Regions from separate parts of the Synechococcus sp. MIT S1220 genome, predicted to be linked through region 1. Evidence: predicted binding sites of a transcription regulator. Region 1 holds the regulator's gene; each other region holds the start of a gene.

What was found. The regulator NtcA, encoded in region 1, controls nitrogen genes in cyanobacteria. The targets are predictions, from matches to a motif close to GTANCNNNNGNTAC.
Region 2: the regulator NtcA is predicted to act here: its motif matches at 1,577-1,590, upstream of SIB64_RS07805 (DUF4278 domain-containing protein).
Region 3: the regulator NtcA is predicted to act here: its motif matches at 4,319-4,332, upstream of SIB64_RS08265 (DUF4278 domain-containing protein).
Region 4: the regulator NtcA is predicted to act here: its motif matches at 5,613-5,626, upstream of SIB64_RS02120 (molybdenum cofactor guanylyltransferase).

The regions. Positions count from the first base shown of each region.
Region 1 is NZ_CP138939.1:873,047-880,580, reverse strand. It holds gene thyX (FAD-dependent thymidylate synthase) at 1-133, shown strand, start outside; gene SIB64_RS04065 (hypothetical protein) at 225-2,201, shown strand; gene dcd (dCTP deaminase) at 2,442-3,035, opposite strand; gene SIB64_RS04055 (cob(I)yrinic acid a,c-diamide adenosyltransferase) at 3,035-3,625, opposite strand; gene rph (ribonuclease PH) at 3,779-4,522, shown strand; gene ntcA (global nitrogen regulator NtcA) at 4,593-5,312, shown strand; gene SIB64_RS04040 (DUF3084 domain-containing protein) at 5,340-6,533, shown strand; gene SIB64_RS04035 (resolvase) at 6,530-6,970, shown strand; gene SIB64_RS04030 (DUF3146 family protein) at 6,948-7,205, opposite strand; gene pth (aminoacyl-tRNA hydrolase) at 7,202-7,534, opposite strand, start outside.
Region 2 is NZ_CP138939.1:1,560,421-1,567,954, reverse strand. It holds gene SIB64_RS07815 (hypothetical protein) at 1-40, shown strand, start outside; gene SIB64_RS07810 (NAD-dependent epimerase/dehydratase family protein) at 160-1,041, shown strand; gene SIB64_RS07805 (DUF4278 domain-containing protein) at 1,674-1,838, shown strand; gene SIB64_RS07800 (hypothetical protein) at 2,074-2,241, opposite strand; gene SIB64_RS07795 (hypothetical protein) at 2,448-2,669, shown strand; gene SIB64_RS07790 (hypothetical protein) at 3,128-3,457, opposite strand; gene SIB64_RS07785 (DCC1-like thiol-disulfide oxidoreductase family protein) at 3,467-3,883, opposite strand; gene SIB64_RS07780 (hypothetical protein) at 3,934-4,254, shown strand; gene SIB64_RS07775 (cadherin-like domain-containing protein) at 4,255-6,435, opposite strand; gene SIB64_RS07770 (hypothetical protein) at 6,478-6,879, shown strand; gene SIB64_RS07765 (hypothetical protein) at 7,124-7,303, shown strand.
Region 3 is NZ_CP138939.1:1,615,027-1,622,560, forward strand. It holds gene SIB64_RS08215 (SDR family oxidoreductase) at 1-481, opposite strand, end outside; gene SIB64_RS08220 (CP12 domain-containing protein) at 712-930, opposite strand; gene SIB64_RS08225 (hypothetical protein) at 1,081-1,236, shown strand; gene SIB64_RS08230 (hypothetical protein) at 1,316-1,660, opposite strand; gene SIB64_RS08235 (hypothetical protein) at 1,659-1,835, shown strand; gene SIB64_RS08240 (hypothetical protein) at 1,816-1,986, opposite strand; gene SIB64_RS08245 (hypothetical protein) at 2,077-2,580, shown strand; gene SIB64_RS08250 (sulfite exporter TauE/SafE family protein) at 2,599-3,378, shown strand; gene SIB64_RS08255 (hypothetical protein) at 3,346-3,576, opposite strand; gene SIB64_RS08260 (hypothetical protein) at 3,711-3,980, shown strand; gene SIB64_RS08265 (DUF4278 domain-containing protein) at 4,009-4,236, opposite strand; gene SIB64_RS08270 (hypothetical protein) at 4,497-4,679, shown strand; gene SIB64_RS08275 (hypothetical protein) at 4,704-4,829, shown strand; gene SIB64_RS08280 (DUF481 domain-containing protein) at 4,835-5,734, shown strand; gene SIB64_RS08285 (DUF1651 domain-containing protein) at 6,023-6,253, shown strand; gene SIB64_RS08290 (hypothetical protein) at 6,502-6,768, opposite strand; gene SIB64_RS08295 (hypothetical protein) at 7,202-7,384, shown strand.
Region 4 is NZ_CP138939.1:424,369-431,902, forward strand. It holds gene SIB64_RS02090 (molybdopterin molybdotransferase MoeA) at 1-10, opposite strand, end outside; gene moaC (cyclic pyranopterin monophosphate synthase MoaC) at 1-467, opposite strand, end outside; gene SIB64_RS02100 (hypothetical protein) at 504-812, opposite strand; gene SIB64_RS02105 (nitrate reductase associated protein) at 1,097-1,561, shown strand; gene SIB64_RS02110 (molybdopterin oxidoreductase family protein) at 1,542-3,773, opposite strand; gene SIB64_RS02115 (NarK family nitrate/nitrite MFS transporter) at 3,863-5,404, opposite strand; gene SIB64_RS02120 (molybdenum cofactor guanylyltransferase) at 5,682-6,260, shown strand; gene SIB64_RS02125 (GTP 3',8-cyclase MoaA) at 6,257-7,303, shown strand; gene SIB64_RS02130 (carbonic anhydrase) at 7,322-7,534, opposite strand, start outside.

The DNA.
Region 1 (7,534 bases):
GGCCAAGCTCGATGCCCAGCTCGAGATCCGTCAACTCTGCGATCTGATGTGGCCACATCTGGTGGATTGGGCACCGCAGTTCGCAGCCTGGTACGAAAAGAGTCGCCTCCACCGGGCGCGGCTGGCTCCCTGAACTTTCCTAATGGTTTTTTGAACAGCGGGCAATATCACTTGTGCTGCGAAACTGGATGAGCTAGATGACTTAAGACAAAAGGCCTATCCACATGTCTGACGACTACGGATCTCGCTACACCAGTGCCTATCCATTTCCTCTTACAGCCAACAGCAATCGCCTGTACTCGGGCTCACTGAGCGGCGCGATCGGCCCGGATGACACCAGCGATGAAGATTGGTTCAAAATCCCGCTACTAAAAGGAGCAACGTATGAATTTAAGGTGATAGGAGGGCCCGAAGTTTATGACCTGAATGACGCGAAAGTCACCTGGTACAAGCCAAACGGCATATCAACATTGAAATCATGGTCATATGACCAATCGAGAAGAAATGGGTATGTTTACCAGGATGGAATCCTTGTTACTACACCCATTGAGGAAAGCGATGACTATTATTTGCGAGTTGACCTAGATAGTTACGCTGACGATCTTGATGTTGGTTCCTACAGTATAAGCGTCAATCAATTAACCGAAGGATTTACTACTTACCTCACTCAATCACTTGCATCAACCATGGCTGACGACTTCGGCAATCGCTACACCAACGCTCACACATTTCCCCTTGCAGTTGATGGGTCAGGACTGGCCTCAGGTTCAGTCGAAGGTATTCTAGGGCCAGAGGACACCTCAGACGAAGACTGGTTCAAAGTTAGACTTCTCAAAGGCGCGACCTATCAATTTCAAGTCGCGGGTGGATCAGAAGTCTATGACTTGAACGATTCGAAAATCACATGGTATAAACCCAATGGAATATCTACAATTAATTACTGGTCGTTCGACCAGAACAGAAGAAATGGCTACGTATATAACGACGGTATCTACACAACATCACCAATTGAATCGAGCGACGATTATTATCTTCGAGTTGACTTAGACACCTATGCCGATGACCTTGATGTGGGCCAGTACACACTCAGCGTCGAGCAACTAACCCCCGGCTTTGCCGCTTCTGCCCCCACCCCCACTCCCACTCCGATCCCCAAGCCGGTTCCAGGGGCATCATTGGCTCCCGTCCCAACGGCCAGCCCAGCACCCGTCCCCACTCCGCAAGCAACGAAACCCGGGGCGCAATCCGGCCCAACAGTCATCAACAATTACTACACGACAAACAACACGAACAATACGAATACTTCGACAAATACGAATACCAACACGAACAATAACACAAACACAACAATCAACAATACCGGCAGCGGCAATGTTCAAACAGGAGATATTGGCAGCGTCGAAAACACAAATGACATCGATAACATTATTACCATCGAGAATTCATTCGAATTAAAATCTGTCAACATCAATCTTTCCCAAGCCATCACTGGCGACAGCAAAAAGTCTGAAAAGGTCCCAGGAACTTCAGGTGACGATTTAATCGCCGATGGTGACGGCAAAGACAAGCTCGAGGGCAAAGACGGTGCCGATCGCTTTTACTTCTCCGGAAATGAGCCATACTCCAAGAAAAAGGCCGATCAGGTGGTGGACTTCAACACCAAGGAAGGCGATCAAATTATCATTGCAGATCAGGTATTCTTCAATCCGATCATCACCAACTCCGTCCTGAAAGATCTGAGCGGAAACCCTGACATTGCTGTCGCAAACTCTAAGAAAGACCTAAACAACATTTCCAAGGAAGATCACGATTTTGTCTATTACAAGCCCAAGGGAGAGCTTTATATTGACACAAATGACTCCGGGAAAGGTTTCGCCGACAAAAAGAGTGACACTGACCCATTAATTGCCAATTTAGACAAAAAAGAGAATCTTTCTGGTCAATCACTCGACAGCCTGGTTGAAAATCTCGAAGAAGAAAAAGCGTCTGAACCTGATATCACTGTCGCCACCAATAAGAAAGAATTCAAACAAGCTTCTCTTGAGGGAGTTGATCTTGTTTACTACGAACCCAAGGGAGATCTCTTTGTAGACGGCAATGGCGACTCGAAAGGATTTGGCAACAAGAATCAGGGAGGAATGATTGCTGACCTACCAAACAGCACACCCTTGACGGAAACCAATATTCTGGTGGGAGAATAGACTTCGAAGATGCCATCTCTCCAATACTACTGATTGCAGGAATGCAATTTTGAATCCGACCACCGCCAACCTAAAGGTTGGCGGATTTTTATGCAAAGAAATCAATGACAATTGAATGAGGCAATTAAAAGAATTTAAAACTAATATTATTTTTTAAGTGCAAAGTATAATCAATGAAGTTTGGTATTTTTAAGCCCTCGTTCAATTGTGACCAGGCCATGAAAATGACCATTCAGCGGCTTAAATACGCGCCAAAGTGACCCGCTCGGGTTGATGCTGATATTTACCCTTTCTATCGCTGTACGTTGTATCACACGGATCTCCTTCAAAGAACAACAATTGACAGATTCCTTCATTTGCATAAATACGGCAATCAGCCCCTGAACTATTACTGAATTCGAGGGTCAAATGTCCCTCCCAACTCGCCTCTGCAGGTGTTGTATTCACGATGATCCCCAACCGAGCGTAAGTGCTCTTGCCAAGGCAGATCACCGTGATGTTGGGTGGAACCTTCAGCTTCTCAAGTGCCACGCCCAGCCCGTAGGAATGGGCTGGAAGGATGTAATAGGAGCCGTCCTCATCCTCATGCAGAGGTGTCGGCTCCAGATTGGCAGGATTGAATCGCTTGGGATTCATCACTGTCCCGGGAACATGCCGGAAAATCATGAATTCCTGCGGAGACAATCGCAAGTCGTATCCGTAGGACGAACAGCCGAAGCTCAGAACGGGACGTTCGCGTTGATCGGGATCAAGGTGGCGAACAAGACCGTCTTGGAATGGCTCCAACATTCCCTGGCCGGCTTGCTCAGTGATCCAACGGTCGTTTTTCAGCATCAGAAACCTCGCCGCAACTCCGTCACCTGATCAGCCATCTCCATCACACTGGGAGGAATCGCAGGACCGGTGATGATCACATCCATCGAGCCTGGACGCTGCTGAAGGGTGCTGACGAGATCATCCTCTCTGAGATAACCAAGACCAACAGCAAGACCAATTTCATCGAGCACCAACTGATCGAGATTACCGCTGAGAAGGTGTTGACGACAGAGCTGCCAGATCTCATCAACCGCTTCATGGGCATTAGCCTGATCTGGTTCTGTGAGACAAGCCTGCACATCAGGTCTCAACCAGACCAGACCTCCGCAGAGGCGAACACAGTCCTTCGGCCCCTGGGACACGCCCCCTTTGAGAAATTGTGCGATCAGAACACGGCTGCCCAGGCCTGCCGCTCGCATCGCCTGGCTGAACACCGTTGAGAAACTTCCCCGGTAAGGGGCGGTATGAATCTGGAGCTGACCTTCCGGAGCAACCAGTTGCAAGGGAGATCGGAGCGCGACTGGACGCAATCCGGCACGTTCAAGGGCCCGATGATCCTTGTTGCGGGAATCAGGAGATCTCTGGCTTGTGGACAGGCTGACGGTCATCGCATTAGCGGTCGCCAGGCTCTGACCTGACTGACCTTGAATGTAGCGGTGGAAAGCAAGTCCACAACCATCCCTACACTACCCATAGCGTCACCCCATGAGGGTGTCATCCAGCACCTGCCAGGCTCTGGTTCTGTCGACTCCTGCTTTTCGATGGGCGAGAACAGACCGAGCCGCTCTGATGGCCGTGGTGCCAAAGACCTGCGCCGTTTCGAGATCAACTGGAATCCGATGGGTTTTGCCCTCAGTTCCCTGATCGTGCGCACCGGTCGAACTGCCGTGCTCTGCAGCGTGTGCCTCGACGAGAGCGTTCCACGCTGGCGTCAGGGGGAGGGTCTCGGCTGGGTGTCCGCCGAATACCGCTTGCTACCCGGCTCCACCCCGCAACGGCAAAGGAGGGAACTCCTGAAGTTGTCGGGCCGCACCCAGGAAATACAGCGGTTGATTGGTCGCAGCCTGAGGGCGGTGCTGGACATGGAAGCGCTGGGGGAACGGACGCTCTTGATCGATTGCGATGTGATCCAGGCGGATGCCGGCACGCGCACTGCGTCGATCACAGGCGCCTGGCTGGCGGTGCGGCAGGCAACACAACTTTTGATGGCACAGGGTCTGATCGATCGTGATCCGATCCGTCAGCAACTGGCCGCTGTGTCCGTAGGACTGATCGACGGATGCCCCTTACTCGACCTGGATTACAGCGAAGACAGTCATGCGGAGGTTGATCTCAATGTGGTGATGGCGGCCGATGGGCAGTTACTGGAAATCCAAGGCACAGCGGAGGGAGCACCGTTCAACCGCCAACAACTCAATCAATTGCTGGACCTTGCTGAACCCGGAATCAACACGCTCATGGTGGGCCAAAGGCAGGCGCTGGCGGACCTGCATGGGAATCAGTAATAACTGTTACAGGATGAACCTTCGCCGATCTTTACCTTTCGAATAGTTCACTGGACCCAGCGTCTAAACCATGAGCGCAGTTAGCAGTGGTTTCAGTCGCTATTCCCCTCAGGTTCCGGCGGCCACATCAACTTCGGAGAACGCCAGTCGGTCGCTGCTTGAGGTCATCCGGGATCTCGATGGAGCCAGCACCGAGCTGGTGGAACGCAACAAGACAATCTTCTTCCCTGGCGATCCTGCCGAGCGGGTTTATCTAATCCGTCGCGGTGCCGTTCGGTTATCAAGGGTCTACGAATCCGGGGAAGAGATCACGGTGGCTCTTCTGCGTGAGAACAGCTTGTTCGGCGTTCTGTCTCTCCTGACAGGCCACCGTTCCGATCGCTTTTATCACGCTGTTGCCTTCACCCGCGTGGAAATGGTGACTGCCCCAGCAGCTTCGGTGCGCGCGGCGATCGAGGCGGATACAGGAGTTGGATTGCGTTTGCTTCAGGGCCTGTCCAGCCGGATCCTACAAACCGAAACCATGATCGAAACGCTCACCCATCGGGACATGTCCTCCCGTCTGGTGAGTTTCCTTCTTGTTCTTTGCAGGGACTTCGGGGTGCCCGACGACCTGGGCATCACCATTGATCTACGGCTGTCCCATCAGGCGATTGCTGAAGCGATCGGATCCACCCGCGTCACAATCACCCGTCTGCTGGGAGACTTGCGCCAATCAGGTCTTGTTCAGATTGATCGCAAGAAGATCACAGTCCTCGATCCGATCGCCCTGGCCAAGCGGTTCAGCTGAGTCTTCCGCTGTGCGGGAGCCGCTCCTGTGAGCGGTTGGCTGCTCATTGCAGCACTACTCATTCTGGGTGGTGTTCTCTCAACCTTGGGAGATCGGCTTGGAAGTCGTGTTGGCAAGGCACGCCTGAGTCTGTTCAACATGCGGCCACGTCGGACCGCTGTTCTGATCACGGTGCTCACCGGCAGCCTGATCAGTGCTCTCTCCCTCGGCCTTTTGCTGCTGGTGAGTCGTCAGCTGCGAGTCGGTCTATTTGAACTTGATGAACTGCAGCAACGGCTGACTGATAACCGCCAGGAACTGAGCAGCAGCCGAAAACAACTGGAGACGAGCCGTAATGCCCTCGCGGCAGCCGAGGCAGAACGTCTTAAGGCTCGCGCAGAAGTTCAGGAGGTGGAAACCAAGCTCACCGAATCGAAGGAACGGGCCGTCACGCTCCGCAAAGCGATAGCTCCCCTGCAGAAGGAACGGGTCCGACTGGAGGCCGAACAGAAACGCCTCAGTCGCGATATCCAAGCCCGCGATGCCGACATCCGTCGCACAGAGGCTGAGCTTGAACAGGTGCGTCAGCGAATTCGCGATGGTGAGAACGAGTTGAAGCAACTGGAGCGAAACCTGATTGCCCTGCGGCGGGGCGCCGTGGTGCTCCGCAGCGGTCAAACCCTCGCCAAGGCCACCGTTCGACTGGATGATCCAGGGCAGGCAAAAAGTGTGATCGACCGGCTCCTCCAGGAGGCCAATCTCACCGCTTACAGCCGTGTCAGACCCGGTGAAGCCCCTGACCGACAGATTCTTCTCCTGCCACGCAGCGACGTGGAACGCCTGAAGACAATGATCAGCAAGCCGGGAACATGGGTTGTCTCCATGCGTTCAGCCACCAACGTTCTGCGTGGGGAAAACGTGGTCTATGCCTTCCCTGAGGTTCGGCCGAACCGCACGGTCGCCCGCGAAGGAGATGTTCTCGCCACTGCAACGCTGGACGCGGATGCTCGCTCACCGGAAGCGATCCGAACACGACTCAATCTGTTGCTGGCATCCGCATTTGCAGAGATGCAGCGCCGGGGCTCGCTCACCGAAGGGCTTCAGTTCGATGCCAATGCAGTGGGGCAACTGGCGCAGTCCCTTGGCGAGGATCCGCGAGAAAGAGTCACCCTGCAGGTGATCGCCGCAAGGACCAGTGACAGCGCAGATCCAGTGTTTGTCGCGATTCGGGTGGCGCGATGACCCGCGTCGCTGGCCTGGACCCCGGCCGCAGCAAATGCGGTCTCGTTCTTGTGGATGTTGATGGTGCAACCGTACTCAGCGGGGCGGTGCTGCGCAGCGACTCCGTGCTTCCGACCCTGAAAACATGGCACGGACAGGCTCCGGTGCATCTGATCGTGATCGGAGATGGCACCGGAGCCAAGGGATGGGCGGAACGCCTGCAATCGCTTGCCACGATTCAGACAGTCAACGAACGGGGCACCACCCTGCGCGCCCGAGCGCGATTCTGGGAGCTCTGGCCCGCCAAGGATTGGCGGGCTTTGCTCCCCTTTGGCATGCGCGTTCCACCTGGCGAACTCGATGCCATCGCAGCTCTCTTGATGGTGGAAGAACACCTTGAAATCACCTGTCGATGGCCGATTCCCAGGCCATTGTTCAGAACCGAGCCCGCACCGTGAATACATAATCCCCACCTGGCTCCAACTTGTAATCCGCGCGCACGAGAAAACGACGCAGGGCATCTTGAATCAGAGCTCGGCCCAAAGAGGGTTCCACTGACAGTTCACCGCGGTCGAAACACCAGCAGAACTCCCAGTGAAATCCTCCTGCCGCCACTTCTCCCTCCAGCAATTTCTCCTGGAAACACTGGCGCAAGACGCGCAGATGAGCCGTGGTCGCCGGAAGAGCCGTCATCGGCTGTTCACCAGATCCTCCGGACGCAGACTGTTGATTCGGTTGCCGGCCCGTTCCAGACCCAGGCGTTGGATGCGCACAATGCCATCGATCACTTCATCCAAGACGGATGAAACGAGAGGTTGTTCCGCATTGTTGAAGCAGCCCAGAACATGAGAAACAGTGCGAGCTTTTCGTTCCGCAGGGTTATCGGCCGGAGCTCCGATCCCGATCCGCAGCCGAGGGAACATCTGCATGCCCAGATGCTGGATCGTGCTCCTTAAACCGTTGTGACCGCCGGCACTGCCCTGGGCGCGCAATCGCAGGCGCCCGAGGGGCAGATCCATGTC
Region 2 (7,534 bases), 690 kb from region 1:
CTCCACACTGATGATCTGGCTGATGACGGTGCTGTTTTGAACGTTTAAATCCAGCTCGACTCCGCGTGCTGTGACCGGGGGTGGGTGGGGGTAGCCGAACGGATACTTGGCCTCGAACGGCTGCAACAGATACGCCACTGAGCCGACAGGATCATTAACTTGTGTGAACGAAGCTTCTTAATGGCCATGCAACGGTTTGGAATAGTGGGTTGCGGCTATGTCGGAGCGGGAGTTGCCCTTCAGGCAAGAGCACGGGGTTTCCAGGTGACAGGCACAACAACAAGCCCATCAAGGCTCTCTGAGCTCTGCGAGTTGGTTGACCATCCACGTATTTGTCAGGCCGGTGATCCCCATGCGGATTACGACTTTCTCGATGATCTGGACGGACTTCTGATCGCAATGGCGCCATCAAGCATGTCCGAGCAAAGCAACTACGAAAATGTTTTTGGAGATGCCGTTCCCTGCTTGATCGATGCGATTCGGCAACGGAAGGCGGACTCCTCCTTGCACGTTACGTACCTCAGCAGCGCTGGCATCTACGGCGACAAGGCTGGCCAAGTCACGGGGGAACAGACTCCCCCTGACCGCACAGATCCCACCAACGCTCTTCTGGCCCAAGCAGAGGACACTGTTCTTGAACTGAACAGTGCAGCAGTTCAGACCTGTGTACTGAGGCTTGGCGGCATTTATGGACCTGGACAAGACATTCCTAGCTACATCAAGTCGGCTTCAGGCCATCAGGTTCCCAAAAATGGCAATCACGTCAATGCTTGGGTTCACCTGACAGATATCGTGAGAGGTATCTTCTTTGCCTACGACAATCAACTCAGTGGCATCTACAACCTGGTTGATGATCTTCAGCTAACACGACGTGAATTATCCAATCAGCTTTGTGACATCGAAGGGCTTGCCCCTGTGATTTGGGAGAATCATAACCGTGATGGAGCAAGGATTTTCAACGCCCGTGTGAGCAACCAACGTCTAAAAAATCTTGGCTTCAAATTAATGGTTCCTTCGATGCTGTCTCCAGTGCCCGCCTGAAAAAGATCAACACACCACCGCTGATAAAACTTTCCATCTTGAATCAGGAAATTCTTTCCGATCGACAGTCCCCGCCAGCATTATAGCCCAAAAAAGTTGAGTCTAAATAATCACCTTCAAATTCATATTTTTTAAAGACAAACTTTGACGTTACAGCAGCTTTTCTCAATGAGCCACTGAAACCCAACCCTTACCCATTGTGTCTTTTCTCGTCAGTTGATCAGCACTATTCCACTGCCCAGCTGCGTATTTCCAAGGCGCCTCACCACCTCAAACGAAGTGGATCGGGCCGATTACCAGTGGTGAATCCAACGGTGGCAGATCACGTGATTGATCTTTTTTATAGACCACTCAGCAGGCCTGGCTACACGAATCACCGATAGAACGTATCAGTACGAACATAATCTTGAGCCAAGCTCAAGGGGTTGAACCTGGAGCACCGTGTTGGCCGAGAACCCGCGCATAAATCACGCCAAACACAGCCAGAAATGTTCAGCAGGAACCTTGCGTCGCCGCAACCTGTCATTTATTTTTCGTAGCGAATAACACGAACCACCTCCCATCCCGCCTCCATCACTCCCGTTGCATCGAGAGCATGGGTGGGGAGTGTGGTGGTTTTCTAGGAGCGCATCATGCAACTCACCTACATGGGCAACACTTACATCAGGAAAGAAACGGTGGACGTCAAGCCAGTCATTCAGCTCATGTATCGCCGGAACATTCACACCGCCAATCAGGACGCCGAAACAACTGCGTCAAAACGCTTCACCTATCGTGGTGTTCCCTATAAGCGCTGAAGCTCGCGCTGATTCCGATCAACGTTTTGATGCATGATCAGATTTCCTTCAAGTGATCTGGACCATCTGAATCGTTGGATTTTTCGCTCAAACCCACTGCGACTTTTGGTTGTCGATCAAGACAGGTAGAACACACCAAACGACCTCTGTGTTTTCTGTAAGCCTCTACGGATCGCTCAATCTGCATCCCGCATGTTCGGCAGGTAAATAAAGGTGGCATGGTTAGAGCGTGTCCTCATGTGAACCCTTCATTGATGGGCTGTCTGCGATGGGCTGTCTGCAATGAGCCGACTGCTCTGTTGAGGTTGGCAGTGATTGGCGGGCAAGTCAGCAGCGGCTGCAACATCAGAGCAGACACCACCCGATCGAAGCTCATGTGCGCTGGATCAAAAAGTTGGGACAACCTCGTTCAGCCAATCAATTTGATGGACGTGGGTGACTCGTGCATCCATCGTTATGAACCCTGCGAAGCTTCTGGCGGGACGCTGATTACACCAGCCAAAACGGTTTAAAAGGCAACGTCCTGAGGGCTGAATCAACAAATCTGTATCATCTGGAACGTTGAAGCGCAAGGGGTTGAGGCCTAATGGTTCCATACATCGGAAACAGATGGATCTAATCGCGACTCCCAGTGATGTGATCGGCCTTTACCGGCTCAGTTCAACCAGTATTTTTGGAACCCTCTGGCTTCAAACGCATTTCCCTGAAAGCGAGTGGGACCTTCTGATGGAAAACCAGGCAAGCTTCGGACCCGACTGCCTCAACCTGCTTCTAGACGATGCCCGTTCAGCGGGGCTCGCCGTTGAGTCCGAGGCCGTAACCCATTCCTGATAAATTCAAGCCCGCCAAAGTTGATATTCCTAGCTGAGATTCTACGGCTTCTTCAGGCCATTGACCAACCGTTACAATAACCCAAATCAAACTTCACATTCGAAGATTCAACGATTCGCAAGAACGAATATTGTAAAGAAGAAAGTTGCATTCCACGGTCAACCAGTTGAGATGATTAGACATTGCTTAGGGACTTACATCTGACTTTGAAACACGATTCTTGTTTGGATTTAGGTCGTGGCCTGGCTGTAATGTTACTTGAGCTACATGCAGAACTTTGCGAATTCGAATACACAACAGTAAATGTTGAAACACTCATTCCAAACCATTTAGGCCATCTCAATGAGCGACCATCCCTTCAGAAGAATCTCTAGCTGATTGATCACAAGTTGCCGCAAGAGTTTCAAGCCAACAGATCAAATTCAGTTACATCAATCGAGTCACACGCCACAAGTGATTCAAGGGGTATAACCCTCGGCATACTTCAGTGCCTTTAACCCCATCAGCATGTGCGTGCGCAAACTACCTAAAGCCATTACCTGTTTGGGGGTCCGCGTTCTGCCAACGGAATCACCCTGGCTCTCCAACCAAAGCAAAAGTTCTCGCGTCTGATCAGCCCACGCAGACAGTGCAGCTCGAAGAAGGTCGTCTTCATCAAGCTTGTCGGCCCTGGCATGCGCATCCTCAGCAGCAGCTTTGAGGAAAGCTTTGAGTTGATGCTGGCTTAGGGCGTCGGGAACAGAGGGATCGAACTCGATACTTAAGAAAATCTGAAGGGAGTGATCCAACCGTAGGCCCTAACGGACCTCATTCGCCACTTTTTTAGCTCGCTTTGCATCAAACGCATCAGGATCCTCCGGCAAGCCTTTGCAAACCAGCAAAAGGCGTCGGGCCAGAAGCAGGCCTGGATACAGAAATGCAGCCCGCTCCGGGCGGCCAAACAGGCCAACAAGGACACGGAGGAGTGCATCGCTCGGCTCCATTCGCCGAGACAGCTCTGCGATGGCGGCACTTCCGTGCCAAGCATCGTCTTCATCCAACAAGACGGCGCCGTTAGCAAGGTTCATCCCCTTGGCAGCGAGGGTCTGACGCAACGCGTGCTCCTGGCGTCCATCAAGAATCTGCATGCCGGAAATACCACCCAACAATTCACTGCGCAAAGCGAATTGGCTGCAGAAGGGACAGCCACCGTCGTAGACGAGAGTCAATGTCATTTGCGAATTCTGGCGTGCGGGTCCTTCTAGCTGCTTGGTTGAGTTGGTGTTTGTTGCTCCTTACGGCGACGCCTGTGATGGCTGATTGGTTGTGCGATGGCGATCGGCTGAGCGTGGAAACAATTCAGGGTGCCGTAGACATTCAGGGATTGAACGGGGGCATTCCCAACAGCTCGGATGGAACCAATCCAGGTGATGGAATCCTGCTGCGGTGGCGCGGGTTGACTCTTCAACTGCCACGAACCAATAACGCTGGAGTACCCAGCTACACCGACGGCCGATGGTGGTGGCGAGCTCAAAACCTGGAACAGCCTGAATTCAAACAACGACGCGGCAGCATAGTCAACTACAGCTGTGAATTAATTCCCTAGCTAAATTAATTCAGCAGCAGCTAAATTTGGAACTCCTTTGAATGTCGCCAGGATATAACCATCATTATCATAAATAAAACTTTTACCACCTTTTTTGTACCATTCCCATGACTTAAGACCGGTAAGATCTAGGCGATCAGTTTTTACATCAAAATCATTAATCATCACATTAGAACGCCTACTCACAACAAAAGTATCTTGGCCTGGCCCACCTTTGAGAACATCTGGACGACGACCTGGAAGGCCAGGATCAAGAAGGTCGTCTCCCTTTTTTCCGATGAGAACATCTCGACCACCACGACCATAAATCACATCATCTCCCTGCGTTCCCATCAAACGTTCAGAGCGTGCGGACCCAAAGATTGGAGGCTCGGGAACAGTTTCAAGAAGAAAGCTATTCCTGGCCTTGATACGACCACCATTATTATCTAGCAAGACATAGGAGAACTTCACTTCTCCGGAAAAATTTGGCTTTGCAATAAATTTCCAACCTTTCCTAAGTTGACGAAAAGAACCTCGTTTTGAGCTGAGATTTGCGACAGTGAAGGAATCCCCATCAACATCCCTGAATCCTTTAGTGAGATCCTCCAGCGAAAATAAATAAGGCTTATTTTGCTCGCCATCAGGGAATGAATGTAGTAAGCCAATTTTCTGAGGCCGATCATTTCTCGGCAAAAGATCAAAAGCGCTTGTGACCATCAATTGCCCACCCGATCCATCGATCACGTTGTAATTCAAGTCAACAATTCCATTAAAATCCTTTGGTGTTGTCAAGCTAAAGGTATTGCCATCCACTTTGATTTCTCCAACTGACGATATAACTTTTCCAAGGGTGGGGGTCGTATTATCAGGGTCAGTGAATCCCTGCAGAAGCTGCGCAGCAGAGAATCGGTAAGGTCGATCTTCACTCCCTGGTGATAGAGCAGCCTGAGTGCCTGAAAGAACTGGCGCATCATTGCGTGGAGTTAGACGAAATGATGTAGCGGCAGGAAGGACTCCACCTTGGCCGTCAACGATTGAATAGGACAAATTCACGACACCGTTATAGTGAACTCTGGGAGCAACTTTGAAAACACCATTCGGTTGAACTTGGACCAGGCCTTCCGATGCCGTGAGCTGGCTGACCATCAGCCGATTACCATCTGGATCCGAAAAACCGCGAGTCAACTGGGGGGTCGTGAGTGTATAAACGACGTCTTCAACACCGGGCGGAAGAAGATCTGCAGCGCCCGTTTTCAAAGGAGGGTCATTAACGGGTGCCAGATTAAAAGTATTGCTGGCTTCTACAGTGCCACCCAATCGATCACTTACTTGATAATTAATCGCAACCAAGCCATTAAAATCTTGAGTAGGGGTAAAGATATAATCTCCAAAACTTTGTTCATCGTTTGAAAACAATCCATTTGGAGATGTCAGGTTTTCAACAACCAATACATCACCATCGGAATCTCTGAAGCCCGACAGCAGATCATCAACAGCAATCGAATACGGAGTATCTTCCAGGCCATCGGGAAGCTCCGCCTTAGGGCCAAAGAGCACAGGGCTGTCATTCACCTCCTCCCCCCAGATTCCTTGCAATGCAGCAATATCAATAACCTTGTATGCCGTGGGTTCCACTCCGCTGGCGGGACGCCCGTAGGCCATCAACGTGTCGTCGACACTCGTGCTGGTGCGTGTTCCAAATACATCACCGTCATCGCCATCAAAGGGATGTTCAAGCCCAAGGGCGTGGCCAAGTTCGTGAAGGGCAGTACTTTTCCAGGAATTTGTACTTTCATCACCATAAGAGACATTAATCGTGACGTCGTTGTACTTAAAGTCTACTTTTGTAGGCGATTTAGCGTCACCGAAGTATGACCAGGCTTTACTATTAGCTCCAGCAGTATTATCACCCAACAAGCTAAAATTATGGTTCATGATCCGTATGTCTGCCGAATCAAGACTTGTGGCTGCTACTAAATTAAGGTTGAGCTTCTGATCCAAGTTGTAGATCGCAGTCTCAAGAAAATTTGCACCCTCTGCGGAGATTGGCAGAGCGTCCGCTTCGCGGTCACCCGCATACGTCGTAGCCTGACCAGCACGATCAAGGTAGTAAGTAAGGGTGTTGTTGTTATCTTCTACATATTTTTTAATCAGCGGCAAAAGATTGTTGTCGGTAATCTCCCTTGTCGTGAGTGGCATTAAGCAATGCAGAGTCGCATGACAACGACCTGCTCAAAGAACTTGGTTTCAATCTACGGCCGGCGGACTGAGCTGGTCAGCAATCTCCAGGTTGACCCAGTTTTTCTCGGTTGTGTCCCTAGACAAATCGGCCTGGGGCAGGGGGGTGCTTCAAACGGCTCAGCAGCGGCAAAACAGCTCGCTCTGATCCCGATTCGACCGGGTGGTCGCCAACAGCAGAACACCCCCCTCAAGCGCTTTTACTGTTTTCCACATCCAATGACTCCACCCACCCTGGGAGCCTCAACTCAAGGCTTTCGTTGGCGGCCAAGAAAAAAATTCTTAGCAGCATTCCCGGAGGAAGCAAGCGAAATCCAAACCTTGTTACCTCGAACTGTCGGTTTGGCTACATCGCAGTCACCGTTTGCATTTGCGACGATTCCCTTGGACGTTCAGAAGTCGTGACAAACGGGTGACAACCGCTTAAGTCCTTTTTCCACGGTTCAGCTCGGATCGCCTGCTCTCAGCTGGCCCAACCATTTCATAGCTGTGGAAAAGCTGTGAAAAACATCAAAAAGCAGCTCAAAAAACCACTGTTTTAAGCGCAGCCATTTCAGGAGCTGTCCGATCAGGTTGACTCCGCTAGTGATGCTCCGTTTTCAGAATCAACCACGACCCAACCGCCTGCTGACGTGCGGAGGCATGGTTTGTGCTCAAAATCAGAGGTCTCACCACAGACGGAACTCGCACCCCAGGAAACAAAACGAATGGCATTGCGTTGCTCTTCGACAAGCTGCAGGCGTTGTTCAAGGGATGGGGAGGATGGGGTCCATTAACAGGGCAGTCCTGTAGCGCAGCAAAGACCATGCCATGCCTCGGCCCTCCTTGAGGCCGAGACAACCAGCCGAGTCAGTCGCTCAGTCAAAAAGTCTGAGTCAACGCAGCACATCCAGGGGTAGCTGGATTTTGCGGCCCCTGATCAACACTTCCAAACTGATGCCCAAACAACATTGCTGTTGCAGAGAAACGGCCTTGATTCACTAGTAACCTGTGAAAAATCAGGCATCAACGCGAGAAATGGGGTCTGCTGTCGAGCTGATAAGCGTGATGAACCCAGAGC
Region 3 (7,534 bases), 740 kb from region 1:
GATCATCCTCCCGTTCTGACAGTCCACCGGGGCGAATCACCGTCCAGTCGAGGCCACTGTTCTTCAGTGCAGTTTCACCGATGCGTTTCCAGACAAGAATCAGCCCAAACAGATTGAGAGGGTGATTCCATCGTCCTGCGCAAAGCGAGCTCACCAGAACGATCCGCCGAACTCCAACCCTGATGCAGCTCTCCACTTGGCGCTGGACCCCAAAGGCGTCGATACGCATGGGTGCGGAAAGGTCAATGGAGGGCCGTGCACCTGTGGCGATGACCAGGGCATCGACACCTTCAAGGGCCCTGTCGAGTGCATCTCGTTGAAACAAGCTGAGCCGATAACGGGTGCACTCGCTGAGTTGTTCTGGAAGTTGTGATTCGGGCCGAATCAGCAAACGGGGTTTGAGATCCTGTTTGATCAGTTCTTCAGCCACGCGATAACCGGTTTTTCCGGAGGCTCCGCTGACAGCAACCTCACGAAGCATGGGAACAGGTCGTATTCGATTGACGACGCTAACGGCGACGAGACCCTGGGATTGGCTTTCTGATGAGAAATCAACAGCTCAGCTTGGAATTATTTGAACAGCCGGCTCGCATCCAAAATCTGTTCTGTTCGGTAATAAGGCCCCCGCTAGCTGGGAGCCATTGGTCAGAATCAATTTTGTTGGATCCAGGAAGTGAGATTGTTTCCGCTCAGCTGAAAACCCGCCTGGGATCAGTCGTCGTAGACAAGGCACTCCGGCTCATAGGGATTCTGCTCGCAGAACAGCTCGAGAGGTGAAGGATCCCTGGTGTCGTTAGGGAACTGTTTCTTGTGATCCAGGAGCCACTGCAATTCTTCAGTGAGGTGGCGAACCTTTCCGTCATTGTGGTCGGCTAGGGCCTTGAGGAATTCCTCCTGATCTTTTTTGATGTGCTCATCGATGCTGTTCATGTCGCAAATCACGTGCTGTTCTCATTTAAGTCGTAGCGAGATTTTTCATGTCCGATCAGAGAGTATTTCTACCTTTATGACTGAAAGCACACAAGTCGAGAAAAACCTGCACAGTAAGGACTGATCACACCATGAATGAGGTGACTGCACATGGAGCCTGATCAAGGTCTGTTGTCTGGAACGATCCTGCTTGTCGTCGGATTGGTGATCGGAATTGGGATTGGATCGAGCATGACAATTTCGGCCCTAACCCAGGGGGCTCCTGACGTTTTGCAATCCTGGTCCGGCGTGGTTGCCCTCCCGTAAGCACACACAAAGGTTGACGACCTGTTGTGAAGGGACTATCAGTCAGCCAAGATCTGATTTCGTCATGGCCGATAGCGCATCACGCACGATCTTCAGGCAGCAAAAAAGACGAATTCCCACTTTTTTCAAAGCACTCAGACAATTCATCTTTGGTTAAGCATCCGCTGGATGGATGCTGGGCGTTGTTGATTGGAGTTACAGCTGAGCAGCTTTGGAGAACATCACCCCATGTTGATTTGTGATCGACAAGTGTGGCACTTGATACGTCACTTGCTTTGAAATCTCCTCGGAATCTGCTCCAAGTTGCTCTTGGATTCCTTGCTTTGAATTGAATGATCGCGCTCAAGTCAGGAATCAATGAAATCTCTTGCAAAGAGGTCACCGTGATGAGCCATGGTGGAGATGCCAATTGCGGCAGGTTCATGACCATGCGCAGGCCATACACAGTTCGCTACAGAACTCCGGACAACACCACCCTTGAAGATTGCATCTACGCCTCAGATGCTTTTCAGGCCAGGTTGCTTGCGATCGAGTTCAACAAGTACATCAAAGAGCATCCGAATCGGATCGACAGCATTCTCAGCGCGATCCAACACTGATGTTGCCTGAACTGATCAGTCGCTCCAGGCGAGCCGACAACTTTCGCTCAGTGCGATCGAAGCTGTCCTGGTGCCCGGCGACATAGGCCAACTCTTCATTGGTGATCACCTGATGGGTGACGGCATCGAGGTAGATCTGCACCAAAGACATCCCGGCGTCAACGAACCTCCATCAATTTTGGCAATCTTGATGGAGATTCGTTGATTGGTTTCTTTCGTGTTTGTCGAATCTCTTTGACCCATGGATCAGCAGGACATCCAGACGCTGATCCGTCAGTGCGCCATGGGCCTTTTTGACCTTGCCTGCGCTGTTAGTGGGCATCCCAACTGGGATCTCAGCCTTCCCGTCGGAGTGATCGATGCTCGACGCTCCCATCCCCGACTGATGGTGACCGCAGTAGGAACGATCAACTCCATGGTGAGGGCCTCGTCCACGATCGGTCATCCCCTGATGCAGCGTCTGTTTCATCGCTTTGACCAGGTGGGCCTTGAGCAGGCCCTGCAGGAGGCCAGGGCCGGTACGGATGCAGATGCTTTTGCGGACATTTGGCAGGCCTATCGCGACGAACGACGTCAGGGCGATCAGGCGATGTGGAGCATTGAAGACGCCACCGCCTTTGTGCTCAAGTCCCGGGACGCCCACTCGGACCGTGAGGTGTCCTGTGTTGCCATTCTTCCTGGTGATCCGCATCGAATTTTGACCTTCTCCGTCCCCATCGCCTTCCTGACCAGGCCAGATGATTGAGGCAAGCGAATTGCTGGGATGCATCCGATTGATCTGGTCCTGCAACTTGGCCTTGCAGGGATTTCGCTGATCGCGAACACCCTGTCCGCTTTCGCAGGGGGTGGCGCTGGTCTGGTACAGCTCCCCGCGTTGATTCTGCTTGGACTGCCGTTTGCAATGGCACTGGCCACCCACAAGCTCGCCAGTGTTGCGCTCGGTTTAGGAGCTGCCGGACGTCATTGGAGAGAAGGCAACTTCGATATCCGCCTCTCGGGGCTGATGCTTGCAGCTGGTCTTCCAGGCGTCTGGCTTGGATCAAGCCTTGTGCTCCAAATCCCTGATCGTCTGGCAACGACTGCCCTGGGCCTGTTGACCATCGGTCTTGGCGTGTATTCAGCTCGCCGATCGGGACTGGGGCGACTCGATGCTGAGTCACAGATCAGCTGGGAGCGGTGTCGGTTTGGTGGGCTTGTGCTGTTTGCAATCGGTGTTCTCAACGGGTCATTGACCTCCGGCACAGGGCTCTTCGTCACACTGTGGCTCGTGCATTGGTTTGGCTTGAGTTACACCCGTGCCGTCGCGCACACCCTGATCTTGGTGGGACTTTTCTGGAATGGCACCGGTGCGCTTGTGCTGGGATTTAGCGGCGAAATCCGCTGGGCTTGGCTTCCGATGCTTCTTGTTGGATCTCTGCTCGGAGGATATCTGGGGGCACATCTTTCGATCTCCCAGGGGAATCAACGGGTCAAGCGCGCTTTTGAGGTGCTTGCACTGGTGATGGGAGCCTCACTCCTCATCCGCAGCATCGGCACCAGCTGACTGCAGAAAACGGGGTGCAAAGCGTGTTGCGAGAACAGCGGTGGCTGCTCCATAGGCCACGAATGTGACCACCTGACCTGAAGAACCGCTCGTATACACCTCACCGGTGAGAAGCATCCAATCCATCAAGGACGACACCGTTCCCCAGATCACGACCCAGACCGAGACGTAGGTGACACCACGAAGCGTTGGATTCACTCAGCTGCCCTCAATCCCAATAGGCTAGAGGTGAAAGGCTGCCGACCCACCTGTCTGTTCGGTGACCACTTGCAGCAAGTGAAGGGTTCAGCGCCGAAGCTCCCGTAATCTCAGCCCCTGTTGGTGGAGGGTTGATGCCGAGGAAGAGGCGCAAGCTCAGCAAGGAGATGGAAGCAGACATGGCTGCCGCAAAGCGCAAGGTGGAATTGATCACGGCGCTGATCAACGACATTCGCGATGAAGACATCCAGGGGGAGTACCTGGAGGCCTTCGCGCAGGTCAGGGCTGCAGTGATCCATCTCACTGCCACCTACATCACTGATGGATTCTGTGAGGAGACAGAGGCCACGCTGGAGTTGTACCGATCACTCATTGAACAATTCGAAGAGGAATACGAACTTTGAACCGTTCAACGTGTGAGGGCAGAAGCGGTCAGTGGCTGTAAGCCACACCGCGATAGCAGAATCTGATGTTTGAGGTCATTGCGGCTTGGCGTCCTTCGGTTGAGTAGCTGCAACCGCGGTAGGTGAACAGTTGAGCGTTCCGCAAGTCGGTTTGATTCGATTTGAAATGGCTTCGGTCATAACGAAGCTGCGTCATTCCAGGCTCAACCCGTGAGCGTTGCTCGTAGGCATGGCCTCTGTAGAGGAGTTTGGTCATGGTTCAAGTCCGAGAAAGATCGACGTCCCCGTTCCATGGCGTCGATCAAACTGCGCTCCGTTAGTAACGGAGTGAACGTTTTGTAGCTGTTGCTACAAACCTTTTATAGGGCACCCGCCCTCATTTGTCTGTTCAGTAAGTCACACCGCAAGAGCGCTGCCGAATCCTGATCAGCTGACAGACCGATAGCTCTTGTCGCATCAGAGACGACCAGCGGTGGACCTGTCCGCCATAACGAGCCCACTTCCTTGAGGTCTTCGATGTCGGATGGCATTCAGCTGACAACGTCCCAGGAATTTGAACAGGAGCGACTCAGCAGGGCGATTGAGGCGACTTTGGACGCCGACGAGCTTCGTTTCATGGCGAAGCAACTTCTTCAGGCCTGGCAAAGCCAGAGAGCCGCGACGGCCTGGGCGATACGCCAGCAGACAAAAGGGTTTTAATCTCAAGCGCTAATTCAGCAATGCATGGCTCTCAAACAGACCGAACGGCAGGTGTCCCCCTTGCGGTTGAAAGTCACCTTGCTTGTCGCAGGCTTGGGCCCGTTGTTGGCCATTGGGCTCTGGCTGCAATCCAAGGGATTTTTTAATTAACGATCATGTCCAAATTTTTGATTTCCACGATTGTTGCTCTAGGGATCTTCGCTCCTTTCCCGGTTCTTGCTGAACAAGTCACCTACAAGCTGGTAAATGGAGACACGATTACAGGTGAACTTGTGCCAGAGGAGAGCTCTGATGACATTCGCGTTCTGATCCACCCTTTCCTTGGACGTCTTGAAATTGATGTAGCAACAATCAAGCCAGATCCAGTTCCACCACTCTGGAAAACATCCATCTCAGCTGGATTAAATGGAAACAACAGCGATGGGGATTCAAACTTTACTGGTTCATTGAGTGCCTCAAGTCTTTATAAAGATCAGGCTCAATCCCTCGCTCTTGCCGGCAGTTTTAATTACAATCGTGTAAATAAAGTTGATTCAGATCCTGAAATTAAAACCAAAAATGGTGCTGTTTCCGTTAATTATACCCGCGCTTTGAGCTCTAATTTTGATCTCTATGCGGGTACAAATTATAATTACGATTATCTGAAAACTAGTGGTGTAGACAATGTTCTTGTTTCAGTGGGGGCAGGTTTCCCTATTCTTGAATCTGATCAAACAACTTTGAAACTTTCTGTTGGTCCTTCCTTGCTATGGCTTGGAGGGGGTAAGGACTGTTCGACTAACGAATATTGCGGAAACACTTATGGAGGCGGGACTTTTACGGTCGATTTTGCATGGAAGCCTAGTAAAATGTTTGTCTTTGGCGCCCAGAATAAATTATCTGCAGCATTTGCCTCTGAAGTGAAGCCAAGTAATACTTTTACGGCATCACTAAAGTTTTTCCCATCTGAGAATAGTGGTCTTTTTACATCTCTTAAGTATCAATCGATTTATCAAAGCATGGCGACTCCTGCAATCAACAACACTATTACTGGTCAGGTTGGAGTTGAATTTTAGTTCTATACAACTTCAGTCTTTGACTCGTCACTGCTTGCGATATTGTTAAGTTAATTCTTTATTGTGAGCCTGAAATTCTGATCTTATATAATTTGTAATTTCTTCTGTTGGGATAAAATTCGCCTTAAGCCGACACCACAGCCTGATTGTTTCGGATGGGTAATTGTCAGTGATGGCTCCGATGCCGTATTCAGATCATGGCAACAACTGCTTCAAGCGACTGTGGTCGCCAAACTCTGTGTATGCGGCTTTCTTCACAGGATTCTGAGCGGCACCCATCGAGTCCGGATGCTGAAGGTTGGTTGCTCAATAGGGGCCATAGGCCTGGCTGTTCGATTTCGCTCTGCTCCTGCTTCAGCCCATGGGCAGTGGGTTTTCCTGGAGACAGCATCGATTAGCGAGGCTCGCCGTCGTCCTGTCGTACTGCAGCATCGAAGACGAATGCTCAGACACAACGCACTCGACGCCTGGACCACGATGCTGAACATGGGATGGGTACATTGTGGCCCTCAATGGTGAGTACTTGTAATCAACCGACAAGGCCTTTTAAATGTGATTTTTTTGAGGAGTCATTGTCAATGTAGTTTGTGAGTGTTTATCATTTCGAATCAACTAAGATGGGTTCTAATTCTGTTTGTTTCTGCGGCTATTGTCTTGGATTTATTCGCCATTAATTTATTTGGTACAGATTCGTTTGACATGGATTGTTTAGAGGATTCATTCTTCTTCCAAGACTTTACCTGAGCAACCATTTTGTTGTAACAAATTCAAAAAGGTTTCCAGAGGAGTTTATTTTTGCGAAAAAGATGATCCATACCAGGATATTCAACAGAATGGCTAACACTGCTGCAGTTATGTTGACTGACCGGCGTAAGGATTTCAGAGCCATCAGCCCCCCGCTGCTGCTGAGCCAAGTCCCTCGCGCCCAGCACGGGAGGTACACCATGACCCTGAGAAGCAGTGGTTGCAATGCTGTTTTCTCTGGATGAAGAGGAAGTGCCATCTCCATAATCAACCATGGGTACAAAAACCAAACGCCGGAGTTGAGTAGCTGCATCAGAGCAATGCAGCCAGGATGCTGTCGCTGGGAGTTGGAAAGAACCATCGCTTCCATCCCAGCCACAGTTTGGACCAGTGGACTGAATGGTCACTGAGGACATGGTGAGTGTTCGGTCAAGAATGGCGGCATGATCGCTCCACATTTCAACACCCGTGCAAGAGATCTGATGCCATTGGATTGAGAGTTTGTTGGACACCCTGGCTATCGGTTTGATGTAGCGAAGAACGCGTTGTTGATTTATCGGTTGTCGATTGGAGGAGCAATGCAAACGTGTTTCAAATGATGCTGTAGAGGATTGACGCCTTCGCTACTAATCCTGATTAAAAGCTGGTGGTAAAGAAACATGTGCATGTACTGCATGTATTTGGTGGGCTGGGCAATGTGAACTTAATTATTTAATCTCCCTCATGACTCTTGGTGAAGTGTTTCTTGAAGCCATTGCCACAGGTGTGATTACAAATGGTGAAATGGAATGGGTGACATCCCAACAGGCAGATTTTGATCGCACTGAGGAAGCTGTTGCTTTACGTCTGGGTCGTTTAATTGATGAAGGTACGATTCAATTGGGTTGCCGTTTGCGTTCAGCCTGAAACCTCCGGTTCGCATCTGTAACGATACCTAATAGTCCTTTTCTCTACCTAATTAATGGTTTGGGTGAGCCTGATTCTCTTCAAGCTTTGAATCCTTTCAGGACAATCTCTGGATCAGGCACGATGGGAGCGGTGTCTGCGACCACGTCC
Region 4 (7,534 bases), 450 kb from region 1:
CAGAAGCCATGGCGTCCACCCTCTTTTTCAAGCAGCCGGATGTCGTCCAAAACCATGGCAGGGTCGATGGCTTTGAGCATGTCGTAAAGCGTCAGAAGGCCAATGGAAACCGCTGTCATCGCTTCCATTTCGACTCCGGTTTGACCGGTCGTCTTGCAGTGGCACTGCAGCCTCAAGCCTGGAAGAGTCTCATCGGGATCGATGGTCACCTCCATGCCACTGAGAGGCAGTGGATGGCACAGGGGGATCAACTCCCACGTGCGTTTGGCTGCCTGAATGGCAGCGATCCGCGCCACAGCCATGACATCACCTTTCGGGGTTTTACCGCGTCGGATCAGGTCAAACGTGGCTGGCTCCATCCGGATTGTTCCCTCTGCCGTCGCCTCTCGGTGCGTTACTGGCCGATCGCCAACATCAACCATGTGGACGTGGCCTGTTGCATTGAGGTGACTCAGTTCATCGCCCATGGAGATCAGTCACCTCATTGAAGACGGGATAGTGCTTCAGCGCTCCCCGAACGTGGACCAGAGCGAGGCTTCCGAGAAGATCACTGGCTTCAAATCCACCCTGGCGGCTGCGGGTCTGACCTGTGACGCAGCATTGGAGGTGTTGAGGTCGCGTTCTCCGAGAGCAGACCAGAGGGTGGCTGGGCTGGCGATCACTGGATCGACACCCGCCGCGGGTGCTGGAGCAGGAATGTTGTAGCTGCGCACCAGTTGCACACCAAGAGAGCCCACGATGAAAGCTCCCAAAAACCCAGCTGCAACGGTGATCGGGCTACGTGCCGCAACGCGGGAGACGCTGGTTGTCATCAACTGAACAGTGACACTGAAATTCAGTATGGGAATGAATCCGTGAGTTCGGAGCGGAAGGGAGAAAAATCTGTATCAGATTTAACGGTCTCTACAACTTCAAGCCATCGCGTCTGGGCAAGCTGAGGAAATTCGGTGACAACCCAACCATGCCCCATTCCTAACACCATCCCTAGCGATATCGCGAAGCGCATTCTTTGAAATTAAAAACGATTTGTCCAAGTCAACTTCTCTTCTCTTGAGCCGTTTCGTTGTCACGATTGACACTATTCAGGCCTTTTCCCATGGAACCCAACTCGCAGGCCAGTCATTGCTTCCGCTTCGAGCAGGATTTCGTTGGGAATTGGCGCTGCATTCCTCTTTGTGTGCGCCGCAAGCTTGATCTGATCGGTCTCAAACTGAAGCTCAGTCACTGGTTGGCTTTCACGCATCCGCAACGTCAGGAGCTGGTCGACTGGCGGGATGATTCTGAAGCTCTTGCGCAGTTGAGGCTCCACATTCAAACCTGTACACGCTTGATGCCGGAGGGCATGGCGAGAGATCTCCCTCCCGCCCAGGGCGAACCCTGGCAATCTGACGACGTTGTGCCGCAGTTGCTAGGAAAGGCAGCCGAGAGGTTTGACGTGGATCTGAGCCTGATCCGCTGGACAACCATCAGTGAATTGGAGCGATTCGCGCTCTGCAAGCTGGCTCGTCCTGGTCATGATCACCACAACCTGGCCGCTGCATTCAGCGAAGTGCTGGGCTGAGCAATCGCTTCAAGGCCTGGCGCTTTCTGCCTGTGTGCTCAATCGGTTTCACAACCGAAACAGCGGGCGCCACGATCACGGCGCAGGCCTTCAACTCGGGCTGCTTGGAGATGGGGCAGGCCTGGTCGTGCATCAAGGTGTTCGCTTCACAGGCCAACTCCTGGGTAAAGCCCCAGTGCATCGGCAGGAAAACGCATCCCTTCCTGATCCGATCGGTCACGTTCGCCCGTGCTGTGAGATGTCCGCGTCGCGAGCTGATGGCAGCCAGTTGACCGTTCACCACCTTCAGATCAAAGGCATCATCAGGGTGGATTTCCAGGAGGGGTTCGGCGTGCATCTTGTTGAGCCTCTCCACTTTTCCTGTGCGCGTCATCGTGTGCCATTGCCCGAGGTAGCGCCCGACAGTGAGCACAAGGGGGTAGGCATCGCAGGGGGGTTCCGCCAGCCCGAGTGGTTGCTCCTTGCAGAAGCGTGCTTTGCCGCTGAGGGTTGGGAAGTGGTGATCGCCATAGAGCCGCTTCGATGCTGTTGTCGGTTCGCTGTTGGTCGGGAAAGGCCATTGCTGAGGACCTTCCCGCTTCAGCAGGTCATGGCTGAGACCGGAAACATCGCACAATCGCCCTTGCGTCAACCGAGTGAATTCCAAGTAGACGTCAGCGGCTGAGCTGTAACTGAACTGTGCTTCAAAGCCGAGTCGACGTCCCACTTCAGCGAACACCTCCCAGTCCGGACGGCTTTGGCCATGGCGCCGCCGATAGGCGGGACAGAAGGTGACCCGGCGTTCGGAGTTGGTCATCGCACCGTCCTTTTCGCTCCATTGGGCAGCCGGCAGAACGAGGTGTGCATAACGGGAGGTTTCGGAATCTGCGTAGGCCTCACTCACCACCACCAGAGGGCAGTTCTGCAATGCGGTTTTGACCCGGTCTAGGTCCGGCATGCTGACCAAGGGATTGGTGGCGGCGACCCACCAGAGATCAAGCTCATGGCGTTCCATCGCCTCCACCTGTTGCCAGGCAGCCAGGCCCGGTGTCGCGGAGATGGAGCCATTTTGAAATCCCCAGATCTGTTCGACCTCGGCCCGGTGCCCGGCGTTGTTCACCAACCGGTACCCCGGTAAGAGGTGGGCAAGACCACCAGCTTCGCGGCCACCCATGGCATTGGGTTGCCCAGTGAGCGAGAAGGGCCCGGAACCTTCCTTTCCGATCTGGCCGGTCAGCAGATGCAGGTTGATTAGGCCACCCACAACGGCCGTGCCTTCACGGCGTTGGTTCACCCCCATGGACCAGAGACTCAGCACGCGTTGCCGGCGGTGGAAGAGGTGCGCCACATCCCGCAGACGTTTTTCGGGGATGTGGCAGAAGCGCGCTACACGCCGTGGTGTCCAGCGGGCGACAACGTCGAACAGAGCATCGAAGTTTTCGGTGTGATCGTCGATGAACGTGGCGTCCTGTCCATTCTCCCGGAGCACAAGGTGTGCGATGCCATGCAGCAGAGCCAGATCGGTGCCAGGCGCAATCGGCAGATGGAGATCGGCGGCTTTGGCGGTGTCGGTGCGGCGTGGGTCTACCACCACGATCGTGACGCTGCTGGGATTGCGTTTTTTGCGTTTGAGCAAGCGCTGGAACAGCACCGGATGGCATTCGGCGGTGTTTGTTCCGACTAAAAACGCCACGCTGCAGTGGTCGATGTCGTCGTAGCAGCACGGTGGACCATCCGAGCCGAGGCTCCGGGTGTAGCCCGCCACTGCGGAACTCATGCAGAGCCGGGAATTGGCATCGAAATTGTTGGTGCCCAGCGCTCCCTTCAGGAGCTTCTGAGCCATGTAGTAGTCCTCTGTGTGGAACTGGCCACTGCCATACATGGCGATCGCATCGGCGTTGCCACGGTTATTCAGGCTCTGTCGAATCTGAGATGTGATGCGCTCCAGGGCGTCGTCCCAGCTGATTGGTTCGAAATCCTGATCGAGCTTGCTCCGATAGAGAGGATGACCGACTCGTCCCATGGCCAGGGTCTCGCCCACCGTTGCGCCTTTGATGCAGACCTGTCCGAGGCTGGAGGGGTGCTGGCGGTCGCCTCGGGCTGTCCACATCGGGGTGCCCTCTGCATCGCGTTTTACGGCTCGGCCCTTTTCTGCTGGTGGAAGGAGCTCAAGGCCGCAGCCAACCCCGCAGTAGGGGCATTGGCTGCGCGTGCTGCGGGGGGGGTCGGTCATGCAAGAAAAAAGCAAGAACAAAAACCCGGGGTTTCAGCCCCGGGTCATTGTGCAGACGCGGACGAAACGAGCCTGCGAAGTGAACAGGCTCAGGCGGTTTCGCCTTCGTGCAGTTCGTCGAAGGACCCCTTGGGCTCCTTGAGGAAGAAGAAGCAGAAGAAGGCCACGATCAAACCGGCCACGCCCAGGATCTGGAAGAAGGCACTGTTGGAGGCTGCGATCACCTCAGGGCTTGGTTCGCCGCCGCCGCCCATCCACATCGGCAGGAGGCTGAAGATCGTGAGGTATGTCACAGCACCGACGTTGCCGTAGGCACCGACCAGACCGGCCACCTGACCGGTCACACGACGCTTGACCAGGGGCACCAGCGCGAAGGTGGCCCCTTCACCGGACTGGACGAAGAAGGAGGCCAGCATGGTGATCACCACGGCCACTGCGATCCCGGTGGTGCCGGTGAAGGTGCCCGGCTTGATCATGCTCATGATCAGGTAGCCAACGCCAAGACCGGCGGTGAGGAAGCCCATGGTGTTTTTGCGGCTGCCGACGCTGTCTGAGATCAGACCTCCGGCAGGACGGGCCACCAGGTTCACGAAAGCGAAGCAGGAGGCCAGAATTCCAGCGGTGGCCTTTGGCAGATCGAAGGTGGTTTCAAAGAAGGTGGGGAGCATCGAGACCACGGCCAGTTCGGAGCCGAAGTTCACGATGTAGGTGAGCTCGAGAATCGCCACTTGGCGGAACTCGTAGCGGTCTTCCTTGGGATAGACCTTTGTGCCCGAGATCAACTCGCGGTTGGTGCGGATGATGCCCCAGGTCTGGAAAGCGAACCAGACGGCGACGGCACCCAGGGCCAGGGGGTAGGTGCTCGGGGTCAGGAAGCCAACCTTTGATAGCCGCCAGCACAGCACGCAGAGGATGGCTGCGAAGGGCACATTCATGCCCAGCAAACCCCAGAAATCGCGCATGGAAGTGACTTCCAGGCCGGCCGTCTTGGCGGGACGCTGATACGTCTTTCCGGGGGGAGTGTCGGTGACGTTGAAGAAGTAGAAGAACCCATAAAGGGCCGAGATGATGCCGGTCAAGGCGATCGCACCGCGCCAGTTCAGAACTGCTCCGGTTGGCAACGTGAAACCACCGGAGAAAGAGAGGAAGCCGGCGAGGGCCACCATGGTGAGGGCTGAGAAAGCGGAGCCGAAGTTGCCCCAACCGCCGTAGATGCCTTCAGCCAGGCCGATTTCCTTGGGTGGGAACCACTCAGCCACCATTCGGATGCCAATCACGAATCCGGCGCCGACGATGGAGAGCAGCAGACGCGCCACCACCAGCTGATTGAAATCTTGTGCAGAAGCGAACAGCAGACAGGGAATGGCTGAGAAGACCAGGATCGAGGAATAGGTGATCCGCGGCCCGAATTTGTCCAGAAGCATCCCGATCAGCACGCGGGCCGGGATGGTGAGGGCCACATTGCAGATGGCCACGGTGCGGATCTGACCGACAGTCAAACCGAGGTCCGCTTTCACGGTGGTGGCCAGTGGAGCCAGGTTGAACCAGACGACGAACGTCAGGAAAAAGGCAATCCAGGTGAGATGAAGAGTTCGATATCTCCCCTGGAAAGACCAGAGGTCGCCAAGCATGAAAAGAGAGAAAAATGGGCCTCGAACTTCAAAAAAGCAGCATTCGAGGTTTGGTTAGACGGCTCAATAAATCCGTCCATTGAGGCTTAATTAAACAAGTCAGCTGGGCATCAATTCGTGTGATTCGCTACGAAAAGCCCTTTTTTGGTTCGAAATGAACAATTAATTGTCCACTTTTTGTGGTGGATATTTTCGAAGCGTCAAGCATGTATCAATTTTTACTTTTTTGGATTTGAAAGAATTGGATCAATTCATTGATTCAACTTTGAGTCAGTTCATGACCCTTCGCGCCTGCATTCTCTGTGGAGGTCAGAGTCGGCGGATGGGTTCGGACAAAGCGCAGTTGGTGCATCCAAGTGGCGGCGTTTGGTTGACCGCTCTTGTTGATCAATTGCTCTCCCTGTCGTTGCCGGTCATGGTTCTGAGTGGTCATCCAGCCCATGGTCGACTTGTCGCTGGGCGGTTGGACGTGTCTTTCGTGAGGGAAAACAGACCCTGGCAGGGGCCGTTGCAGGCTTTTGCCAGGGTCTTGGCGGCGGGCCCCGGACAGCCCTTGCTTGTGCTTCCGGTGGATATGCCCTTTTTGAATGCTGCAGTGCTTCAGCGGTTTCTGGACGCCTGGGCGACCGATGTCAGCTGTGCTGCGGTCGCACACGATGGAACACGGTGCCAACCCTTGCTGGGCATTTACCCTTCAGGGGAGCCTTATCAGCCGGCCTTGCTTGCACAGCTCGATCGAGGGGATCGACGATGGCAGCACTGGTTGGACAGTGTGCCGCATCGTTTGGTCTCCCTTCCCGCTCCGGCCTTATTGAATGCCAATTGCCCGGAGGATTTGGCGGAGTTGGATCGATGACGACGCTTTCTCCTCTCTCGGATCGGTTGGATCGCTCTTTAGGCGTTCTGCGCCTGTCATTGACGGCACGATGCAACTTGGCATGCACGTATTGCTGCCCGACGAACGCTGAAAGCGATGCTCGTCTCACGTTGTCGGCCCAGTTGGCTGTGATACGGGGAGCTTGTGAACTGGGCGCTCGCTCTTTGCGCCTCACCGGTGGAGAACCGTTGCTCAGTGATCGACTGGAGCCTTTGCTCCAAGCGGTTGCCTGCGGTCGGGCCGATCCACAGGATCCTCTGAGCCGCCTTCGGGACGTGGCATTGACCAGCAATGGGATGTTGCTTTCACAGGCACGTGCCGGGCAGCTTCGGCGTCTGGGTTTGGATCGGATCACCATCAGTCTCGATGGAGTCCATGCTGAGCGGGTCGGTCAGATGGCTGGGCGGCCGGGATCAGGAGCGCGGGTGTTCGAACAGGTGTTGTCCGGATTGAACAGTGCGCGGGCCGCCGGCTTTGATCCCCTGCAGGGTCAGCTCAAGCTCAACAGCGTGATCCAGAGAGACGTTAACGATGACCAGGTGGTCCCCCTTGCTGCTTTGGCCCGTGAGCTCGGGGTTGAACTGCGATTGATCGAATATATGGATGTTGGCCAGCGCAATGGCTGGGGGGTGGCGCAGGTGATGCCTGCCGCTGAAATGCTGCGTCTCATCGGGAACCATTGGCCGCTTGAACCGCTCCCCCGCGCTGCCGGCAGCACATCGTCTCGTTGGCGGTACCGCGATCAGAGGGGTGTGGTGGGTGTGATCGCTTCGATTACCAAACCGTTCTGTGGGGATTGCAATCGTTTGCGGGTCACAGCGGATGGCATGGCTTACACCTGCTTGTTCGCCAGTCAGGGGACGGACCTTCGCGTTTGGTTGATGCCAGCAGTTGATCAGATTGGTTTACGGGAAGCGCTGCAAGATCTGTGGCGGCACCGCAGCGACCGTTACAGCGAGGAAAGGGGTCAAGCCAATGGCCATCGAGGCTCCCGCCCTGAAATGGCTTACTTGGGTGGGTAGGAGGGTCGGCTCCATGGCTCAGCGCAGACTCACCTGTCCGCTGGCGATGTCGAAGTAGTTGCTCACAATGTTCAGGCGACTGCTCCTGTGGGCCAGGGCCATGAGTTCGCTGCGCTGCGTCAGCTGGCTGCTTGTCTGGCGAGCGTTTGCCTGAATCGACTCCATCAGGTTGTGCTCGGGTGTGAGGGTGTCTCGGATCGGCTCCACCAATTGTTTAAGCAGAGGCGAGAG